Regions from separate parts of the Alteromonas macleodii ATCC 27126 genome, predicted to be linked through region 1. Evidence: predicted binding sites of a transcription regulator. Region 1 holds the regulator's gene; the other holds the start of a gene.
The links. The regulator FNR, encoded in region 1, switches genes on or off when oxygen is low (the NO sensors DNR and NnrR bind a similar motif). The targets are predictions, from matches to a motif close to TTGATCTAGATCAA.

Region 1 (4,979 bases):
CTGCATGTGGCTGGCTTATCGAAAAGCAGTTGTCGAAAGTAGAAGGAATAAAGCAAGTCGCGGTGAACGTTCAAGAGCGCCGCGCTTTAGTCACTTGGTCACCGTTTCAAATTAAGCTTAGCCAAATTCTATCTACGCTAAAACGCATTGGTTATGTTGGGTCACCATTTCACCCCGACGAACACGAAGCCAGTTATAAACGCGAACAGAAGACCTTTCTAAAAAAGCTTGGCCTAGCAGGCATTATGACCATGCAGGTTATGATGCTGATGACTGGGCTTTATTTGATTGGTTCGGCGCCATTGAGTTAGAGACCCGCCAATATTTTTATTGGGTTGCCCTTACGCTTACTACACCTGTGGTGCTGTATTCAGGCAGCACCTTTTATGTGGGCGCCGCTAAAGCGCTAAGCGCCAAAACGGTTAATATGGACGTACCCGTTACGCTCGCCATATTCGGTACTTACATTGCTGGAATTCGCTCTACAGTATTAGAGCAAGGTGAAGTGTATTTCGAATCCATCTGTATGTTTATTTTTCTGCTGTTACTTAGCCGATTCTTAGAACATCGCAGTCGTCATCGCGCCGCACAGATCTCTGCCAATATGATGCAGTATGTGCCCGTATCAGCGACCAAACTAAATCCGGATGGCAGCCTAACCGAGTGTCTGGCTAAGCAGCTAAAAATTGATGACGTAGTACTGGTGAAGCCTGGTGAAACAGTCCCCATTGATGGGGTGGTAACCGACGGCAACGCGGCGGTTGACGAATCTATGCTTACCGGTGAATTTAACCCCGTGCGTAAGTCGAACAGTAGCCCGGTATACGGCGGCACGGTTTGTCAAGATGGTACGCTAACCATTACGGTTACGCAGACCCTTAAAAATGCGCTGGTAAATCAAATTGTAAGGCTGCAAGCAAGTGCCATGGCGAGTAAACCTAAAGCAGCGCAGATAGCCGATAATTTTTCTCGCTATTTCGTTACCGCGGTATTGCTGATTTCGGCGTTAACCTATGGCTTTTGGACGTATCAGGGTAGCGACGAGGCATTTTGGATCACCATATCGGTGCTGGTTGCAACCTGCCCTTGCGCATTAGGATTGGCTACGCCATCAGCGTTAACCTGCGCTATGGCAAAATTAAACAGACAAGGTATTTTACTAAAACGCGCCGATGCGCTTGAACAAATTACTGACATTGACACCATCGCATTAGACAAAACCGGCACGCTCACAAAAGGCAAATTTACTATTTCAAATGCCTGGTACGCTGACGGTGTGGATAGTAATAGTGCGCTATCAATTGCCCGCGCTTTGGAGTCACGCTCTGAACATCCGATTGCCAAAGCCTTTAGCGACGGTATAGCCTTTAGCGACGGTGTAGCCCTAAGCGAGACTTCTGCCTCTAGCGGCAGTGCTGACGCTATCGATAACACGGTACACAAAGTGACTAATTTTACCGTTACGCCAGGAGGTGGTATCAGCGGTGAGATCAATGACACGTTGTTTTCTATGGGTTCTGCAGCATTCAGCGTTCACGAATCACAGCTAAAACTCATTGAAGCGTTCCCTTCAGCTAACGTGTTTCTCACGGTTAAGGGGCGTATTATGGCGGCGTATGAAGTAAAGGATTCACTAAGAGAAGATACGCAAGAAACTCTCGATATATTAGCTGCAAGCCATACCCTCGCCGTTTTAAGTGGTGATACACAGCAAAACGTTAATGCGCTTACCGCACCATTGCCAATTTCGACCGCTAAAGGTGGCCTAACACCTGAGCAAAAGTACGAAGCCGTTCAAGCTATGCAGCAATCTGGCGCGAAAGTGATGATGATGGGGGATGGTATTAACGACGCTCCAGTTCTTGCCAGCGCTGATGTGGCGATTGCAGTGGGTAATGCCACAGACGTGGCTAAAACTGCCGCCGATGTGATACTGCTTGGCGATCAACTGCTTTCTGTACCAGAGCTTATTCGAACTGCGCATCAAGTGAAGCAAAAAATAAGGCAAAATATCGGCTGGTCGGTAGGTTACAACGTTTTGATCTTACCTTTCGCCGTATCAGGCCTACTTTCACCGTGGATGGCTGTTGTTGGTATGTCGTTAAGCAGTATCATTGTGGTCACAAACTCAACGCGACTTTTGAGCAAATAGCATGAGTATTATTTACGTATTAATTCCAATCGCCATCATCATTGTTGCCGTCGCTATCGTGATATTCTTTTGGGCGGTGAAAACCAATCAATTTGAAGATTTAGATCGCCAAGGTTATAGCATATTGTTTGACGATGATCTTCCGCCAGAAGAAAAAAAGCTAGCTGAGCAACGCAAGCAACTTCAAGACAGTAAAGTAGACAAAAGCCAAGCGCCACATGGAAGGGATTAACTACTTCTCTGCCTTTCTTATCGGCTTAGCCGGCGGAGTTCACTGTGTGGGAATGTGCGGTGGAATTGTCGCTGCGTTAAGGATGGTATCGCCTAAAGGCGCTTCAGCACTACCCTATACCCTCGCCTATAACATGGGACGTATAGTGAGCTATACCATCGCCGGAGCAATAACCGGGGCACTTGGAAAAATTGCAGCAGATTATATACCTCTTGCCAACTATGCCCTTTCCCTACTTAGCGGAATCATGTTGCTTCTACTGGCGTGTTATTTGGGTAAGTGGTGGACTGGCTTAACAGTGCTGGAAAATGCGGGTAAAGGCCTATTTTCCAAAGTCCAGCCGCTTTCAAAACGCTTTTTGCCATTTAAGACCCCTTTAAGTGCGTTGCCTTATGGTTTTATTTGGGGTTGGCTTCCTTGCGGTTTGGTGTATTCCACACTTACCTGGTCTCTCGCGGCGGGTAACGCGCTAGAAGGCGCTGCTATTATGTTCTTCTTCGGTTTGGGTACATTACCCACCTTGCTCGCTGCAAGCGCTGGTAGCCAATATATTGTTCAAAGTTTTCAACATAACCATTTTAGACAAATTATTGCAGTAATAATGGCAATATATGCAGCTTATCTTATTCATGGCGCAATCGTTTAAAAATGGGTGTATTATTGTCGGGTATTCTTTTAGAGAGCGTGCATTATGAGCAAAGGAAGCCAATTTTCTATTCACTGTCAAAACTGTAGTTTCAGTCACCTGTGTTTACCGGTGGCGTTAAACAAAACAGAAATCGAGTCTCTTGACGATATTATTGAACGCAAGAAGCCGCTTCATAAAGGTGACACGCTGATTCAAACTGGTGATAAATTCCGTTCTCTATTTGCAGTGAGAACCGGTTCATTCAAATCATTTGTGACTAATACCGAAGGTGAAGAACAGATTACCGGCTTCCACTTTCCTGGTGACATTATCGGTTTCGATGCATTAAGAGAGAACAAGCACCAAAGCTATACCTCTGCGTTAGAAACTGCCATGGTGTGTGAGCTTCCCTACGAGACCCTCGACGAAATGTCAGTGCAATTTCCAAAGCTACGTCACCAGATCATGAGCTTCATGAGCGCTGAAATAAAACAAGATCACGACATGATCATGCTTTTAAACAAGCGAACTGCAGAAGAGCGCTTACTGTATTTCATCTCACACCTGTCGCAACGCTTTGAAGAGCGTGGCTTTTCCCATAGAGAATTCCACTTAACCATGACGCGCAACGAAATTGGAAACTATTTAGGATTAACGATTGAAACGATTAGTCGTCTGTTAAGCCGTTTTCAAAAAGACAACATCATAAAAGTAGACGGCAAGCTTATTACTATTTTGGATTTCGATAGGCTAAACACCAAACTAGCGGCGCTTAACGGCCCTAGCGTTGTCTGCGGTTAGTCCTTTTTAAGTGTTAAATAAGGCGCGCACTAAGCGCGCTTTTTTGTAACCTGTGTTAGCCACTTATCTACCCTTTCAGCGCCACGCCGGTTGCTCCATATTCAATTAGGTAGGTTCACTCATGGTCGCCTCGTAAAATTCTTGATCTAAAACAACTTACGTTTTTCCCAATGTCGTTTATAGTTAGTATTAGAAAGCTTCGATTTCGACAGCCGCTACTAAGTTTCGTAGTTAGGGGGACGTTATGATTGAGTGTAAACGAATTCTGGCCGTGGTAGATGCCGAGCGCGATAACCAACCTGCACTAAGCCGAGCTTATGAACTCGCTTCAAAAACAGGCGCTTCAGTTACCGCAATGATGGTGGTATACGACTTATCTTATGATATGACGACCATGCTTAGCCCGGATGAGCGCGAGTCAATGCGCGATGCAGTTACAAAGGAGCATGCAAAATGGCTTGCCACCCACTTAAGAGAACAAGGATTCACTGAAACTGATATCGTTGTAGAATGGAATAATCGTGCGTATGAGTCGATTATTTACTACACCCTAAACAATCAGATAGATTTAGTGGTAAAGGCAACCAAAAAGCACGACGATCTTGCTTCTGTTATTTTCACCCCCACCGACTGGCATTTAATGCGTAAATGCCCTCGGCCAGTATTGCTCGTTAAAGAGCACGACTGGCCAGAAGGAGGAGAGATTATTGCTGCAGTAAACGTAGGCAGTGAAGACGATGAGCACGCCGCACTTAACGATAAGCTCACCCTCATTGCTAACGACTACGCCTCTTTATTGAAAGGGAGCGTAAATTTGGTCAACAGTTACCCTTCTACACCACTTAATATCGCCATAGAAGTGCCTGAGTTCGACCCCGATACCTATCACGACGCGGTAAAAAATCATCATTTAAAGGAAATGCGTAGTCACGCGTTAAAGTACGGTATTCCTGAGAACAAATGCGTAGTAAGAGAAGGCCTTCCGGAAAAGGTCATCCCGCAAGTGGCAAAAACACTGGATGCAGAGCTGGTAGTTATTGGTACCGTTGGCCGTGTGGGCATTTCAGCGGCCCTAATTGGTAACACTGCAGAACACGTGATCGACGAACTCAATTGCGATGTGCTTGCTATTAAGCCAGATGGATTTGTGTCGCCGTTGTCGGTGT
Region 2 (4,979 bases), 2.3 Mb from region 1:
ATATGTAGAATGCTTCAGCCGCTTGCTCAACCAGCATCCCTAATCCATCGATTTGTGTCTTAACACCAAGTTCGGCCGCATCTCTCATAAAGCGCGTGGGTGAGTTTTTATAAACCATGTCATACACCACTTCACAATTTTGTAAAACACCATCATTTAAACGGCACGGCAATTCATTGCTTAAACTGGCGGCTGTTGAATTAATAATAATATGAGGCGCAACATCTGCGATATCTTCAAGCGCAGCCACCTGCACTTTAGCGTTTGAAGCGGCACTTGCCACTTCCTCTGCTTTCGCTTTGGTTCTATTGGTGATGGTTAAAGAGGCGGCCCCTGCTTTTAATAACGGGGAGATTACGCCACGGGCGGCGCCGCCGGCACCAATAAGCAACACGCGCTTACCCTTAATTTCCACACCACTGTTAAGCAGATCGTTTACCAGCCCTACACCATCAGTGTTGTATCCCCACACTTCACCGCTGTCACCATTCATTAGCGTATTAACAGCTTGTGCATCTTTGGCTGCTTGGTCATCTACCTTTGCCAAGTTGAATGCATCAAGCTTAAAAGGCATAGTGACGTTACAACCTACCGCGCCTTCCTGAGCTAAAAACGCGTTGGCGGCATCTACAAAACCATCTACTGGCGCAAGTATCTTTTCATAAGAAATCTTTTCTCCCACTTGTTCAGCAAACATTTGATGGATAGTTGGTGATAAACTCTGTGCAATAGGATTTCCGAATACAGCGAATTTTTTCATGGGAATACGAGACTTATTTAATATAAAGAAGAAAAGCGATAATCGTGCTTCGCAGAGTACACCATATGAACGTATAGGTGGAGAGGAGAAAGTACGGGAATTAGCAAATACGTTTTACGACATAATGGAAACCGATCCACTCGCCAATGAATTGCTAGCTATTCACCCCCAGCCATTAGACAGAATTCGCCACGTGTTCTTTCTCTATTTAAGTTTATGGCTTGGTGGTCCTGATGATTATCAGCAGCAGTATGGCCACCCGCGTCTGCGTGCACGCCACCTACCTTATACCGTAACACCGGAGTTAAAAGCGCAGTGGATGTACTGCATGCGAAAAGCCATGTTTAAAACGGTTGAAGATATCGCCTTAGCTCAACAGTTGATAGACGCACTTGATCAACTCGCCAATCACATGGTGAATACAAAATAAAAAAGCGCGTTGAAAGGATTAACCTTTTAACGCGCAACTCCCCTGTTACTGTCTACGCTCTTTATGGCGCATAAAGTAGTGCAATTGTGAAAGCCTAATAGTTAATAAGGCGTGAAACTAAGAATTAGAATGTGTAACCCACCGATAAGGTATACACCCAAGGATCTATTTCAATATCACTTACCTTTCCAGCAGCATCACCCACTTTGAAGGTTGCTTCGGTATCTATATCAATGAATCGAACCGATGCATTAACATGCCATTTGGTATCAATTTGGTAATCCATTCCCACCTGTGCTGACAAGCCAAATGAATTATCAAGCGATAGGTCGCTTAAGCCAGCTGTTTCATTCGCACCTGTAAACTCTTCATCAAAGATAAAGGTATAGTTGATACCTGCACCAATGTATGGCTGAAACGCAGAGCTGGCATCATTAAAATAGTAGTTTGCGGTAAGCGTAGGAGGAAGATGCGTGACTTCACCAAGCTGATTACCCGTCCCTAACGGATCAGCTACAGAAAAATTAACGTCGTGCTTAAACGGCGTTGCGGCAAGCAGCTCGATATTAATATTGTCAGTAATAAAGTACGCTACATTTAAACCTAGCTGAGTATCGTTATCGATATTAAGAGCCACGCCAAGATCAGTTCCACCCGCGACGATGTTAGAGGTAGATTCGTCAGGAGCAACGGTCGTAAGACCGCCACGAACGATCCAGTCGCCCTGCTGGTGAGCGCTAGCTAAAGGTGAGAGTGCAGCAAGTGTAAGGCAAAGTGCAGATGCAGATAAAAAGTGTTTGCGCATGATGTGTCTCTTTTGTGTTTAACTAAGATGGCGCTACTTTACGCCTGTGGTTAAGAGAAACATTGATCCAGCGCAAGTTTGATAACTCACTGAAACACAGATGATATTCCACCTTGATTTAGATCAAAAAAACGCCGCATTAACGTTAATACGGCGTTTTTTAGTCATTAAAGATGAAAGCTGCTATCGGCGGTCCGCGTAAGGATTTAAGCGGAGCCTTATTTAATAATTAATCACCAATCAGTAGGTTTTAACCAGTCTGTCAGCTTGGCTTCGGCGCTACCCGGTGCAGGTGTATAACAATACTCCCAGCGCGCGAGCGGCGGCATCGACATTAGAATTGATTCCGTACGCCCGCCGGTTTGCAGTCCAAATAAAGTGCCTCGGTCGAATACAAGGTTAAACTCAACGTAGCGGCCCCGGCGGTAAAGTTGGAAATCACGCTCTCTTTCGCCGAAATCGGTTTGCTTACGACGTTCAACAATAGGAACGTAAGCATCGATGAAGCCATTACCAACAGCCTGCATAAATGCAAATGACTGTTCAAAGCCCCATTCATTCAGGTCGTCGAAGAATAAACCGCCCACTCCGCGAGTTTCATTGCGATGCTTTAAGTAAAAGTAGTCGTCGCACCACTTTTTGTACTTAGGGTAGACATCATCGCCAAACGGCTTACATAATTTTTTAGCAGTATCATGCCAGTGTAAAACGTCATCTTTAAACGGATAAAATGGCGTCAAGTCGAAGCCGCCGCCAAACCACCAGATAGGTGTTTCGCCCTCTTTTTCTGCAATAAAAAAGCGAACATTAGCATGTGACGTTGGAATATACGGGTTATGTGGATGAATAACGAGTGATACACCCATTGCTTGAAAGTTTCTTCCCGCAAGCTCAGGGCGGTTAGCCGTTGCTGAGGCAGGCATTTGACTGCCAAACACATGAGAAAAGTTAACGCCGCCTTGTTCTATCACCGCACCATTTTTTAGTACTCGAGAACGGCCACCGCCACCTTCTTCTCGCTGCCAGCTGTCTTCAACAAACTGGCCCTTACCGTCGGCAAGTTCAAGGGTTTGGCAAATGGTGTCTTGCAGCCCTAGTAAATAGCTTTTTACTTGTTCTATTACTTCAGCGGCATTTTTACCGTCCAGTAATTCTGCTGATGTCATGCTCTTATTACCTCTGCTGTGTCACCATCGCGAATGGTACTGGGTTTAGTTGCACCGCCTACTTCCCCTTCGACATAGAAAACGGAGTCAGCGAATACGGCTTTTGCTTCTTCAGTGGTGGTGGCTGGCGGTTGGCCGGTCAGGTTAGCGCTTGTAGAGACTAACGGTTTACCTAACTTGTTGCACAATTCCACTACTACAGGGTGATTAGTTACGCGCACTGCTATTTTACTATGCTTGCCGGTTAACCAAACTGGCGCAGATGACGACTTAGGTAATAGCCAAGTATTAGGGCCTGGCCAGCTCGAAAAAATATCGGTGCGTCTGTCAGGGCGAATGGCGTTGTCGTTAACATAAGGCAGTAGCTGACTGTAGTTTGCTGCAATCAAGATCACGCCCTTTTCTACCGGTCGCTGTTTTATCTCTAACAGCGCATTTACAGCGGCTTCATTGTCGGGGTCACATCCGATGCCCATTACCGCTTCGGTTGGATAAACGATTAAACTGCCAGCTTGGAATGCGGCAACAACAGGGTCTACTTCAGGTGAGTTAGCCTCAACGGGGGTAAACGTGTTTACGTTCCCATTTTGGATATCAGACATGGTTTTAATCTCTACGTATAGTTCTTCTTTAGTTGTTCGTATAATTACTTTTTAAAGCCACAACTAGGCTGAGGACACTGTAACTGCCCCTTTTTGTCTATCAATACTCCCCAACCGCAGTCTGGGCAGCTTTCATTAACCGGCGTGAAATTTAGCACATATCGACATTGTGGATAATGGTTGCACGCAAAAAACTGTTTGCCGTATTTGTTAGTACGCGAGATTAGATGCCCTCTCTTACACTTTGGACAATCCACCAAAGTATCCTCTTTTTCTTTAATGGGCTCTATGTGATGGCATGAAGGAAAATTGGTACAGCCGATAAACATGCCAAACCGCCCTTTCTTTATGGCTAAGTCGGATGCGCATTCAGGGCAGGCTACACCGTCTAAGGTTTTCAGTATGGTGGTTTGTTTATCGTGAAGTGGCTTACTAAAGCTACATTCCGGATAGCCCGTACACCCGATAAAAGGGCCGGATTTACTGTTCTTTATATGAAGAGGTTTACCGCACTCGGGGCAATCTCCGAAATTATCATCGAGAGCATGCTCGCGCGCTGAAAAGAGTGAATGGTCTATTTTAGACATGTATTGGACGTTAAGGCCTTAAACGCGCTGTAATTTCACAGCGCATTTTTAAGTAAAGATTCAAATACCAGTGACTACAACTGCATTAATGCAGAACACCATCTGGCTCTTCGAACAAAAGATCTTCCATTTGTGCGTAGGCTTTCTCTTTGCCAGGTACGTTGAATAGTACCATTAGCACAACCCACTTCAGGTCTTCCAAGCAAAATTCATTGGAATCAATTTCCATAACGCGATCTATAACCATTTCGCGTGTGGAGGCATCCAACACATTAACCTGTTCTAAGAACATAAGAAAACCGCGACATTCCACATCTAAACGCATTTGTTCTTCATGCGTGTAAATACGGCTTAAGCTAGTGCTAATACCTTTGCAAAAGTACGGTTTGATGTCCGTCTCTTGCAGTGCCGCTAACTTTTCTAACCATGCGAGGGCTTTATAAATCTCATCGTGATGAAATCCTGCGCGCACAAGCTCTTCCGTTAACTCGTCTTGGTCAACACGAATTTCCGTTTCACTGTGAATGAAGTTTTCAAACAGATACATGAGGATATCGAACATATTATTTTCCCCTCAATTTAACGTAACCACCAGGGACAGCGGCCACTAAACCACGCAACTCATATTC

Region 2: the regulator FNR is predicted to act here: its motif matches at 2,109-2,122, upstream of MASE_RS00145 (OmpW family outer membrane protein).

Annotation. Positions count from the first base shown of each region.
Region 1 covers NC_018632.1:2,325,978-2,330,956, forward strand. Annotated here, with positions in the region: partial or broken gene MASE_RS09845 (heavy metal translocating P-type ATPase) at 1-2,152, shown strand, start outside; gene ccoS (cbb3-type cytochrome oxidase assembly protein CcoS) at 2,154-2,384, shown strand; gene MASE_RS09855 (sulfite exporter TauE/SafE family protein) at 2,371-3,030, shown strand; gene fnr (fumarate/nitrate reduction transcriptional regulator Fnr) at 3,076-3,813, shown strand; gene uspE (universal stress protein UspE) at 4,058-4,979, shown strand, end outside.
Region 2 covers NC_018632.1:29,592-34,570, reverse strand. Annotated here, with positions in the region: gene aroE (shikimate dehydrogenase) at 1-760, opposite strand, end outside; gene MASE_RS00150 (group II truncated hemoglobin) at 759-1,190, shown strand; gene MASE_RS00145 (OmpW family outer membrane protein) at 1,315-1,995, opposite strand; gene hemF (oxygen-dependent coproporphyrinogen oxidase) at 2,229-3,161, opposite strand; gene tsaC (L-threonylcarbamoyladenylate synthase type 1 TsaC) at 3,158-3,763, opposite strand; gene MASE_RS00130 (DNA topoisomerase family protein) at 3,808-4,350, opposite strand; gene MASE_RS00125 (DUF494 family protein) at 4,436-4,912, opposite strand; gene dprA (DNA-processing protein DprA) at 4,914-4,979, opposite strand, start outside.